2 regions of the Agromyces sp. NPDC058110 genome follow, and region 1 is predicted to be linked to the other one. Evidence: predicted binding sites of a transcription regulator. Region 1 holds the regulator's gene; the other holds the start of a gene.
The links. Region 1 encodes LexA, which represses DNA repair genes until DNA is damaged. Its sites were predicted from a motif close to TCGAACANNTGTTCGA; they were not measured.
Positions count from the first base shown of each region.

Region 2: a site for LexA is predicted at 2,587-2,602, ahead of ACFVS8_RS10800 (intein-containing Rv2578c family radical SAM protein). Genes of this name have one in related genera too.

Region 1 covers NZ_JBHVTI010000002.1:617,508-622,602, reverse strand. Annotated here, with positions in the region: gene ACFVS8_RS07430 (histidinol-phosphate transaminase) at 1-970, opposite strand, end outside; gene ACFVS8_RS07425 (LysM peptidoglycan-binding domain-containing protein) at 1,136-1,531, opposite strand; gene lexA (transcriptional repressor LexA) at 1,799-2,488, shown strand; gene ACFVS8_RS07415 (dihydrofolate reductase family protein) at 2,548-3,096, opposite strand; gene ACFVS8_RS07410 (methylenetetrahydrofolate reductase) at 3,339-4,325, opposite strand; gene hflX (GTPase HflX) at 4,562-5,095, opposite strand, start outside.
Region 2 covers NZ_JBHVTI010000004.1:120,513-125,607, forward strand. Annotated here, with positions in the region: gene ACFVS8_RS10795 (sensor histidine kinase) at 1-356, opposite strand, end outside; gene ACFVS8_RS10800 (intein-containing Rv2578c family radical SAM protein) at 461-2,578, opposite strand; gene ACFVS8_RS10805 (ABC-F family ATP-binding cassette domain-containing protein) at 2,680-4,518, opposite strand; gene ACFVS8_RS10810 (malate:quinone oxidoreductase) at 4,809-5,095, opposite strand, start outside.

The DNA.
Region 1 (5,095 bases):
CGCGCTCGAGCAGCGCCTCGAACACGGCGTGGGGGTCGTCGACCCCGCCGAAGAGCACGAAGTTCGCGCCGCTGCGGTACGGAGCGAAGCCGAGGCGCCCGAGTTCGGCGACGATCCGTTCACGCTGCCCGCGGATCTCGTCGACCATCGCGAGCATCTCGTCGGAGTGGGCCAGCGCGCCGAGCGCGGCCGCCTGCGTCAACGCGGAGAGGTGGTACGGCAGGCGCACCAGCCGCAGCGCGTCGACGACGGCCGGGTCGGCCGCGAGGTATCCGACGCGGGCGCCGGCGAAGGCGAACGCCTTGCTCATGGTGCGCGAGACGATGAGGCGCGGGCGACCCTCGAGCAGGGTGAGCGCACTCGGCGTGCCCGGGTCGGCGAACTCGTGGTACGCCTCGTCGACCACGACGATGCCGCTCGCCGCATCGGCGACGGCCGCGATCGTCTCGATCGAGAGCGGGGTGCCCGTGGGGTTGTTCGGGGCGCAGAGCAGCACGATGTCGGGGTCGAGCTCCCGCACGGCGGCGACCGCGGTCTCGGGAGAGAGCTCGAAGTCGTCGTCGCGGGCGGCGGCGATCCACTCGGTGCCGGTGCCGGCCGAGAGCAGGCCGTACATGGAGTACGTCGGAGCGAAGCCGAGCGCGGACCGGCCGGGCCCGCCGAACGCCTGCAGCACGTGCTGCAGCACCTCGTTGGAGCCGTTCGCCGCCCAGATGTTCGACTCGTCGAGCCCGTGGCCGAGGTACGCCGCGAACGCGCGGCGCAGGTCGGTGAACTCCCGATCGGGGTACCGGTTCAGGTGCAGGATCGCCGCGGCGACCCTGGCCACGATGTCGTGCGCGACGGCCTCGGGGATGGGATGCGTGTTCTCGTTGACGTTGAGCGCGACGGGCACGCTCTTCTGCGGGGCGCCGTACGGCGCGCGGCCGCGAAGGTCTTCGCGGATGGGCAGGTCTTCGAGGGAGGTCACCCGATCAATGCTAGCGAGCACCGATGAGCGCCCCGTCCGCCCGTGACGCCGCACGACGGCTGCCTTCGCCCTGGTCGGAACCGGCCTGGCGCCCGGCCGGGACGGCCGCCGGACGCCCGCGCTACCCCTTCAACCGGACCGCCGCCGCGTGCAGCCGTCGAGGTCTTACGGATGCGCCGGGAGGGCGAGCCGCTGACCCGGCTGCACGACCGTGCCGTCGAGCCCGTTGAGACGGATGATGTCGTCGATGATGTCGCGGGGGTCGGCCTGCGGAGCGAGCGACTCGGCGATGCTCCAGAGCGACTCGCCGTCGGCGACCGTGAGGTAGGTGAGCGCCGCACCCTTCGCGCCGTCGACATCTGCCGCCGCCCCGCCGCTGCCCAGCACGAACGAGATCGCCAGCAGCACGAGCGGAATGGCGGCGAGCGCGGTGAACACCGCGCGGCCCCGCCTGGTGAGTCGGAGGTGACTGCGCGCGGTGGCGGGCTCGCGCCCGGCCTCGACCGCGACGGCGGGGTCGGCGTACGACCCGAACGGACCGGCTACCAGCACTGCACTCATCTCGCACCTCCTGGGGTGATTCGCACTCGGCCCACGGTCGGGAGGACCGAATGCGAAACTCTGTTCCGAACATACCTTCGAATTTCGAACTCCGCAAGAACCCGGTACCGGAGAACTTCGGCTCCGGATCTCGCGACACACTCGAACAGATGTTTGCCGCACCCCTTCGGGCCGGATACAGTTTCGAATGTCCGACGACAGTCGATCAGACACCACCGACATTCGATCGGTCCGGCATCGGAACGGTCAGCAAGAGGAGCGACGACGATGAGCACCGAACTCGACGACCAGCGCGAGTCCGGCCGCAGCCGTCGGCGCAAGAGCCTCAGCGCCAAGCAGATCTCGATCCTCGAGGTCATCCAGCGTTCGGTCTCGGGCCGGGGCTACCCGCCGAGCATGCGCGAGATCGGCGACGCGGTCGGCCTCTCGTCGCTCTCGAGCGTGACCCACCAGCTCAACCAGCTCGAGCTCGCCGGCTACCTGCGCCGCGACCCGAACCGGCCCCGTGCGCTCGAGGTGCTCATCGAGCTGCCCGGCACCGAGAGCCGCACGCCCTCGAACGCCGAGCCGACCCCGGTCGGCGACGCGGCGATGGTCCCGCTCGTCGGCCGGATCGCCGCCGGCGTGCCGATCACCGCGGAGCAGCAGATCGACGAGGTGTTCCCGCTCCCCCGGCAGCTGGTGGGCAAGGGCGAGCTGTTCATGCTGAAGGTCGTCGGCGACTCGATGATCGACGCGGCCATCTGCGACGGCGACTGGGTGGTCGTGCGATCGCAGCGCACCGCCGAGAACGGCGAGATCGTCGCGGCCATGCTCGACGGCGAGGCGACGGTCAAGGTCTTCCGCCAGCGCGACGGCCACACCTGGCTGCTCCCCCGCAACAGCGCGTTCGAACCGATCCTCGGCGACGCCGCAGAGGTGCTGGGCAAGATCGTCGCGGTGCTCCGCGCCGTCTGAGCACGCAGCTCCGACGGTGCGAGCTCCGGGCCGGCCGTGACGGCCGAGTCCGCGGGGTCCTAGCGCGATCGCGGCACGTACTGCATGGCCACCGCCCCCGAGCGGTACTCCTCGCGGCCCACGAGCTCGAGATCGAGCGGCTCGTCGAGTCCGGCGAGGAGCGTCGGCCCGTGCCCGACGCCCCTCGGGTGCACCACGAACTCGTACTCGTCGATGAGCCCGAGCCGCGCGAGCTCGGTCGGCAGCATCACGCCGCCCGTGAGGATCGGGCCGCCAGGTGCGCGCTTGAGCTCCCGCACGGCCGCCTCGAGCCCGCTCCGCACGAGCTCCGCGTTCCAGTCGACCGAGTCGAGCGTGCTCGAGACCACGACCTTCGGCGCCGCGTCGATCACGCTCGCGAACGGCTGCGTCCACTCCGGCATGCCCGGCGCGAGCGGCGGCCGCCACGCCTCCTCCATCATGAGGTAGGTGACGCGCCCGAACAGCAGCACGCCCGCCTGCGCGAGCAGGTCGGCCGAGCGGCGATGCAGCTCCGCGTCGACGAGTCCGACGCGGTGGTCGACGCATCCGTCGAGCGTGACGTTGATCGAGTACTTGAGCGCGCGCATGGGGCACAGGCTACGCGGCCCCCGGCGGGACGGCGAGGGTCGGATGCCGCGTGGTCCGCGACATCCGCCCCTGACGGAGTCCGGCCCGCGCGGGCCGGTCGCGACGCCGTCTGCACGACCGCCGACTCGCGCACCGCCCTGGCCGCCGGGATGAGGTGCTCGAGCGCGGACGGCCTCGTCGTGGCCGTGGGCCCTTCAGGCTTGGACGCCGACGAGCGTCCCGGTGGGGACGGCGCGTACGGTCACCGTGCGGCGTCGCGCTCGTTCGCGAGCTGGTGCGGGGTGGCGAGTCCGAGTCGCCCGACGACGTCGAGCACGGCCTCGTGGCGGTTGTAGGTGTAGAGGTGCAGGCCGGGCGCACCGCCCGCGATGACCTCCGCGGCGAGGCGCGTGGCGAAGTCGATGCCCAGTTCGGTCTGCGCGGCGGCGTCGGGTTCGACCTCGAGCGCGATGGCGAAGGCATCGGGCGGCCGCACGCCGGTGAGCTCGGTGAGCCGCGAGAGCCGCTTGGGCGTCGTGGTGGGCATGATGCCGGGCAGGATCGGGATCGTGACCCCCTCTGCACGCGCGCGCTCGACGAATCCGAGGTAGTCGGAGGCCTCCCAGAACAGCTGCGTGATGGCGAGGTTCGCGCCCGCGACCTGCTTCGCGAGCAGGATGTCGACGTCGCGCGAGAGGTCCCTCGACTGCGGGTGGCCCGTCGGGAACGCCGCGACGGCCACCCGCGTGGTGCGCGTGCGCTCCTGGATTCGGCTGGCACGCGGGTTGCCCGCCACGGCGACCTGGTCGAAGGGTTCGCGCTCCTGCTGCACCCGGTGGATCAGCTGCACGAGCTCGGCCGCCGACGCGAGGTCGCCGAGCGGGGCATCGGGATCCGCCCCGACGGGAGGATCGCCGCGCAGGGCGAGGAAGCTCCGGATGCCGGCGTCGAGGAACCGCCGCACGAGCTCGTTCGCCTCGGCGTGGGACGAACCGACGCAGGTCAGGTGGGCCATGGGCTCCACGACGGTGCTCTCGAGGATGTAGCGCAGCACCGTGAGCGAGCGGTCGCGCGAGCTCCCGCCCGCGCCGAACGTCACCGAGATGAATGCCGGGTCGACGTCGGCCAGCCGATCGATCGTTCGGCCGAGCGCGAGGGCAGCGGCATCGGTTCGGGGCGGATAGAGCTCGAACGACAGCGGCGTGCGTCGGCTCGGTGCCGTCGCGGGGTCGGGCTCGGTCGGTGCCATCTCGCTCCAGGGTCGGTCAACCGTGGGCGGGACGGGCACACGGGCCGCGCACCTCGGCCGTCACGGCTGGTGGTTCGCGGGCGGGTACCGGGCTCGGCTGTCGCTCCAGATGATCGGCATCCGGCCGGTCACGTTCGTTCAGGGGCGACGATACGCGGGTTTCGCGACATCCGCCGCACCTGTGACGATCGGTGACGCGCCGGGCCGGGACGCCTCGCGACGAGGTCGCGACGACCTCACGACGAGACGGAGGCGGATGCCGCGGCGAACCCCGCGAGCTGCGCAGCCTGCTCGGGCGAGGCGAACGCCTTCACCCTGGTGCCCGCGTCGACGTACTCGACCGAGACCACCCGGCCCGACTCGTGCAGCAACGAGACGATGTCGCCCCGGTCGTAGGGCACGAGCAGGTCGATCTCGACGGCCGGATCGGGCAGCATGCGCGTGATGGCCGAGAGCACTTCGTCGATGCCCTCGCCCGTGCGCGCGGAGGCGAACACCGCGTCGGGGGCGAGGCCGCGCAGCACGAGGCGCTCCTCGGGTCCGACGAGGTCGGCCTTGTTGAAGACGATGAGCTCGGGGATGTCGCGGGCGCCCACGTCGCCGATCACGTCGCGCACGGTCGCGATCTGCCCGGCGGGATCGGGGTGCGCCGCGTCGACGACGTGCACGATGAGGTCGGAGTCGCCGACCTCCTCGAGCGTCGAGCGGAAGGCCTCGACGAGCTGGTGGGGCAGGTTGCGCACGAATCCGACGGTGTCGGCGATCGTGTA
Region 2 (5,095 bases), on a different contig from region 1:
CCGCCGACCAGCACCAGCGCGATGCAGGGGATCGCGACGACCGCGTTGTCGGTGGTGCCGAGGTCGTAGCCCGAGCGCATGGCGATCGCGGTCATCCACGCAGTCGCCGCACCTCCGACGACGAGGTAGACGAGGGTCGACGCGAGCGTGCGGTGCAGGGCGACGATCGACAGCAGCCCGATCATGACGAGGCTCAGCCCAGCCGCGATCCACCCGCTGGCCTGGCCGCCGAATGCCAGGGTGAGCGCGACGAGGGCTCCCACGCCCAGGTACACCCAGGCGGCCACATGACCCGCGTGCACGATCGCCCGACCGACGGAATCACGCGAGACGTCGCCTGGCAGCCCAAGCGTCATGCGGACCTCCGTGCTCGTGCCGAGTGCATCGGGTGTTCACACTGGACTCTCCGGATTATCCCAGCATCGGCCCGAGATCGTGCAATTCGCGGGCGGGCGCGAATTCAGAACAGCACGTCGGGCGCCGCCGCGAACTCGGTGCGCTCGGCCGCTCGGCGGGCGGCGAATCGGGCGGTCGTCTGCGCGGTCGCAGCCGAGCGCACCCCGCCGGTCGCCGGGTCCTCCTGCCCGCGCGCGAGTCCGTGGGCGCGCAGCAACGGGGCGACGCGGGCGGCCAGCCACTTGCGGTACTCCTTCGGCGCGTACGCGTTCTGGCCGTAGTACATCGACCGGTACTTCGGCACGAGCTCCGGATGCTCGCGCTCGAGCCACTGCATGAACCACGGCTTGACCCCCCCGCGCAGGTGCAGCGCCGAGTACACGACGCTCGTGGCGCCGGCCGCCTTCACCTGGCGCAGCGCCTCGTCGAGGTGGGCCCGGGTGTCGGTGAGGTACGGCAGGATCGGCATCAGGAACACCGTGCAGTCGAGGCCGGCCTCGCGCACGGCCGTCACGGTCGCGAGCCGGGCCTTGGTGCTCGGAGTGCCCGGCTCGATCGACTGCTGCAGCTCGTCGTCGTAGACCGCGATCGACATGGCGAGGTCGACCGGCACCTGCCCGGCGGCGTCGACGATCAGCGGCAGGTCGCGACGCAGCAACGACCCCTTCGTGAGGATGCTGAACGGCGTGCCGCTCGAGGCGAGCGCGTCGATGATGCCGGGCATGAGCCGGTATCGACCCTCGGCACGCTGGTACGGGTCGGTGTTCGTGCCGAGCGCGACCGGCTCGTGCCGCCACGACCGCTTCGCGAGCTCGCCCGCGAGCACCTCGGCCACGTTCACCTTCACGATGATCTGCCGGTCGAAGTCGTCGCCGGCATCGAGGTCGAGGTAGGTGTGCGTGGGGCGGGCGAAGCAATTGTGGCTCACCACGCCGTTCGCGATGAAGTCCCCCGTCGACGTCGTGATGTCGAGCAGGTCGCGCTCTTCGCCGAGCGCCTCGACTCTCACGACCCGCAGGTCGGCGCTGCTCTTGATCGCAGTGCCGACCAGCGCGAGCCTTCGCGTGATGGCCGGCTGCGAGATGGCGAAGAACGCGTTTCGGGCCGGCAAGCCGCCCCTGAGGCGGATGTTCGCAACACCGATTGCATTCGCCTTCTCGCGGACGAACGGGAGCCCGAACCGCGCCATCGATTGCTCGATCTCACCCAGGATGCTCTCGTCCTTGTTGGAGATCCTCAGAACGCCACGACTGCACGACCCCTCAGCGTCGAAGATGCCGCCGAGGAACCCTGCAGCCCACTCGTCGCACGGGTCCGATGGCCACTCGATCAGGCGCGAGATCGTTTCGTGATCGGCGCGACGCGCGGTACGGATCGCCGACATCGCCCGACGTCTCTCCGTCGCGGGCGCGAACTCGAACGGCTTCGTCTTCACGCCGAAGCGTTCGAGAAAGGCGCGCGAACGTTCGAGGCCCTCGACGTCGGCGAGGGCGAGGCGAAACTGGTGGACGTTGTTCGGCGTGCCGCTCGGTCTCCGGTAAGTGCGCGCGAACAGCAGCCCGTCGCCGCGGATCATGCCCGTGAGGTATCCCATGGCATACCGATCGGACGACGTGGAGATGTCGGGGCGGCGGCCCGACCTCCCGAACCCCATGAGGGAGTTCGCGGTCGTCAGGTAGGGCCGCTGACCGGGCCCGCTCATGGACCCGGTGACGTGCTTCCATCCGCGGTCGGTCAGGAAGCGGTGGTCACCGCTCGCGATGATCGAGGTGCCGTCGGCAAGGGTGATACGGTACGCCGGCTTGCGCGTCGACCACTTCGCGAGCACCTTCGCGGGGGTGTATCGGCGGTACCGCCCCTCGGTGCGGGTGCCGAGCACCTCATCGCCGACTTGGAGCTGCGCGAGTTTCTTCTCGCGGCCGTCGCTCATCGTGATCACCGTCTGCGGGTCTAGGCAGTACACACAGGCATGGCTGCAGCCCCGGTAGGGGTTCACGGTCCAGCTGAAGGGCATCGACGACGGGCCGGGCACATGGTTCAGCGCAGACTTCGCGAGCACCTCGTGGAAGGTCATGCCCGCGAAGTCGGGCGTCTGCACCGCGCGGACCAGGTTGTTCAGCCGTGCGAGGCCCGGCAGCGTTCCCGCCTGGTCGACGCCCAGCTCCTGGCCACTCCATCTCACCCAGACATTCGAACACATGTTCGAATGAGTTGCAAGCGGCGCGCTGTGACATCCAGGGGTCGGATGCCGCAGCGCGCCGCTGTTCGGATCGGAACCGCCGCTCAGGCCGGAACCGCCGTGCGGGCCACCCGCCCGCCCGTCAGCTCGAGCCGCTCCCCCGACCACCGGCGTCGGAGCCACCGATCGTGGCTGGCCACGACGACCCCGCCCGGATAGGTGCCGAGCGCCTCCTCGAGGTCGGTCGCGAGTGCCAGCGAGAGGTGGTTGGTCGGCTCGTCGAGCAGGAACAGGTGCGGCGGCCGCGCGAACACGAGCGCGAGCGCCAGCCTGCGCTGCTGTCCGACCGAGAGCGCACCCACTGGCCTCGACTCGTCGCGCGCGGCGACCAGGCCGAGGCTCGAGAGCGGCACCTGCTCGGCGCGCCGCTCGCCGAGCACCCGTTCGTAGACCTCACGTGCGGGGGCCGCGGGCTCCGCGAACCGCACGTCCTGCTCGAGCACCTGCACGCGGAGCCCTCGACGCCGGCGCACGGCGCCGCCGTCGACCCGCAGGGTTCCCGCGAGCACGTGCAGGAGCGTCGACTTGCCCGCGCCGTTCGCGCCGGTCACGAGCAGACGCGCATCCGATCGCACGCGCAACGACGACACGGCGAGCCGGTCGCCGACGACGGCGTCCGACACCGCGACGAGCGGGCCGTCCTCGTCGTCGAGCGCGTGCGAGCCCTGCGGGATGCCGGCGAACGCGAGCGGTGCAGGCGGCTTCGGCACCTGGTCGCGCTCGAGCTCCTCGAGGCGCACCTCGGCATTGCGCACGCGACGCGCCACCGCGGTCTCGACGCTCTCGCGCTTGAAGTGCTTGAGGAACTTGTCGTTGTCGGTCGGCGCACGCCCGTGCGCGACCCGACGGGCACCGCCGTCGCCCGCGAGCATCGCGGTGAGCGCCTCGAGCTCGTGCTGCTCCGAGTCGTGCTGGCGCTCCCACCGGCGTCGTTCGTCGGCCTTCACCGCGAGGTACTCGGTGAACCCACCGCCGAAGACGGTGCCGCCGGATGCCGCGAGCAGGTCGTCCTGGCTCGCGCGCTCCGAGGTCGCGTAGACCGGAGCGCCGGAGCGCTGGGCGGTCGGCTCCTGGTCGACGGCCGCGAGCGCGCCGCGCCGACCGGGGTCGAGGTCGACGAGACCCGTCGCGACGCGATCGAGGAACTCCCGATCGTGGCTCGCGAACAGCACGGGCCCCCGCCAGGCGCGCAGCTTCGCCTCGAGGAAGTCCGCCGCAGTGTCGTCGAGGTGGTTGGTCGGCTCGTCGAGCAGCAGCGCGTCGGGCCCGCCGAGCAGCAGCGCGGCGAGCGCGAACCGGCTCCGCTGCCCGCCCGACACCTCGTCGAGGCGTCGTTCGAGCCCGATGCCGGCGACGCCGAGACCGTCGAGCAGCTCGTCGCGGCGGGCCGTGGCACCCCAGACGTCGGCCTGCTCGGCCGCGTCCAGCGCGGCCGCGTACCGATCGGCGGATGCCGCGGCGAGCACCTCGTCGTCGGTGCGGGTCGCCTCGGCCATCGCCTCGGCGGCCAGGTCGAGCTCGCGCTCCACCGCGCGCACCTCGACGAGCGCGCGCTCCAGCAGGTCGCCCACGAGGTCGCCCGACTCGAACGCCGGTTCCTGCAGCAGCAGGCCCGTGCGCCGCGGCCGGGTGACGACCCCGTCGGCGGTGACCGGCGCAGGGCCGGCGGCCGACGCCCGGCGCCCGCCCGCGGCATCCGTCGCCTGATCGGAGGCGAGCAGTCGCAGCAGTGTGGACTTGCCCGCACCGTTCTCGCCGATGAGGCCGAGCCGTTCGCCGGGCGAGACGGAGAATTCGAGATCGCTGAACACACGGCGATCGGGGTACTGCGCCGACAGGCCGTCGGCGCGCAGGTAGAAGGATTCGATGATGCGTACCGGCATGCGGACGCCCTTTCACGAGTGCTCCCGAGCCGTCGACGGATGCCGCGTGCCTGCGGTCGGTCGAACGGTGCACCGCGCGGGCCCGTCGCGTGCGCGTGGTAGCGCCGGCGACCCGGGAGCGGAAGAAGGTTCCCGCCGGGCATTGCCGAGATGGGAGCAGCCGTCACCGTCGCGAACGGTGGAATGGGTACACCCGGTGTCTACGGCGCCTCAGGCGCGGGACGGTGGGAGTACTCACTTCATAGCGGGGTCGACGATAGCAGACGTCGACCCCGAATGCACGCGTCCGTTCAGGCGCTGAGCTGCAGCGTCTTCGCGGTCTCGGCGAGGGAGGCCTCGGCCTCGGCGGTGTCGGCCGACAGCTCGGTGCCGTAGCTCGGGATCATCTCGCGGAGCTTCGGCTCCCACTCGGCCATGCGGTCGGGGAAGCAGCGCGCGATCACGTCGAGCATGATCGGTGCGGCCGTCGACGCGCCGGGCGAGGCGCCCAGCAGGCCCGCGATCGTGCCGTCGGCGCCGGTGATGACCTCGGTGCCGAACTGCAGGATGCCGCCCTGCTTCGGGTCCTTCTTCATGA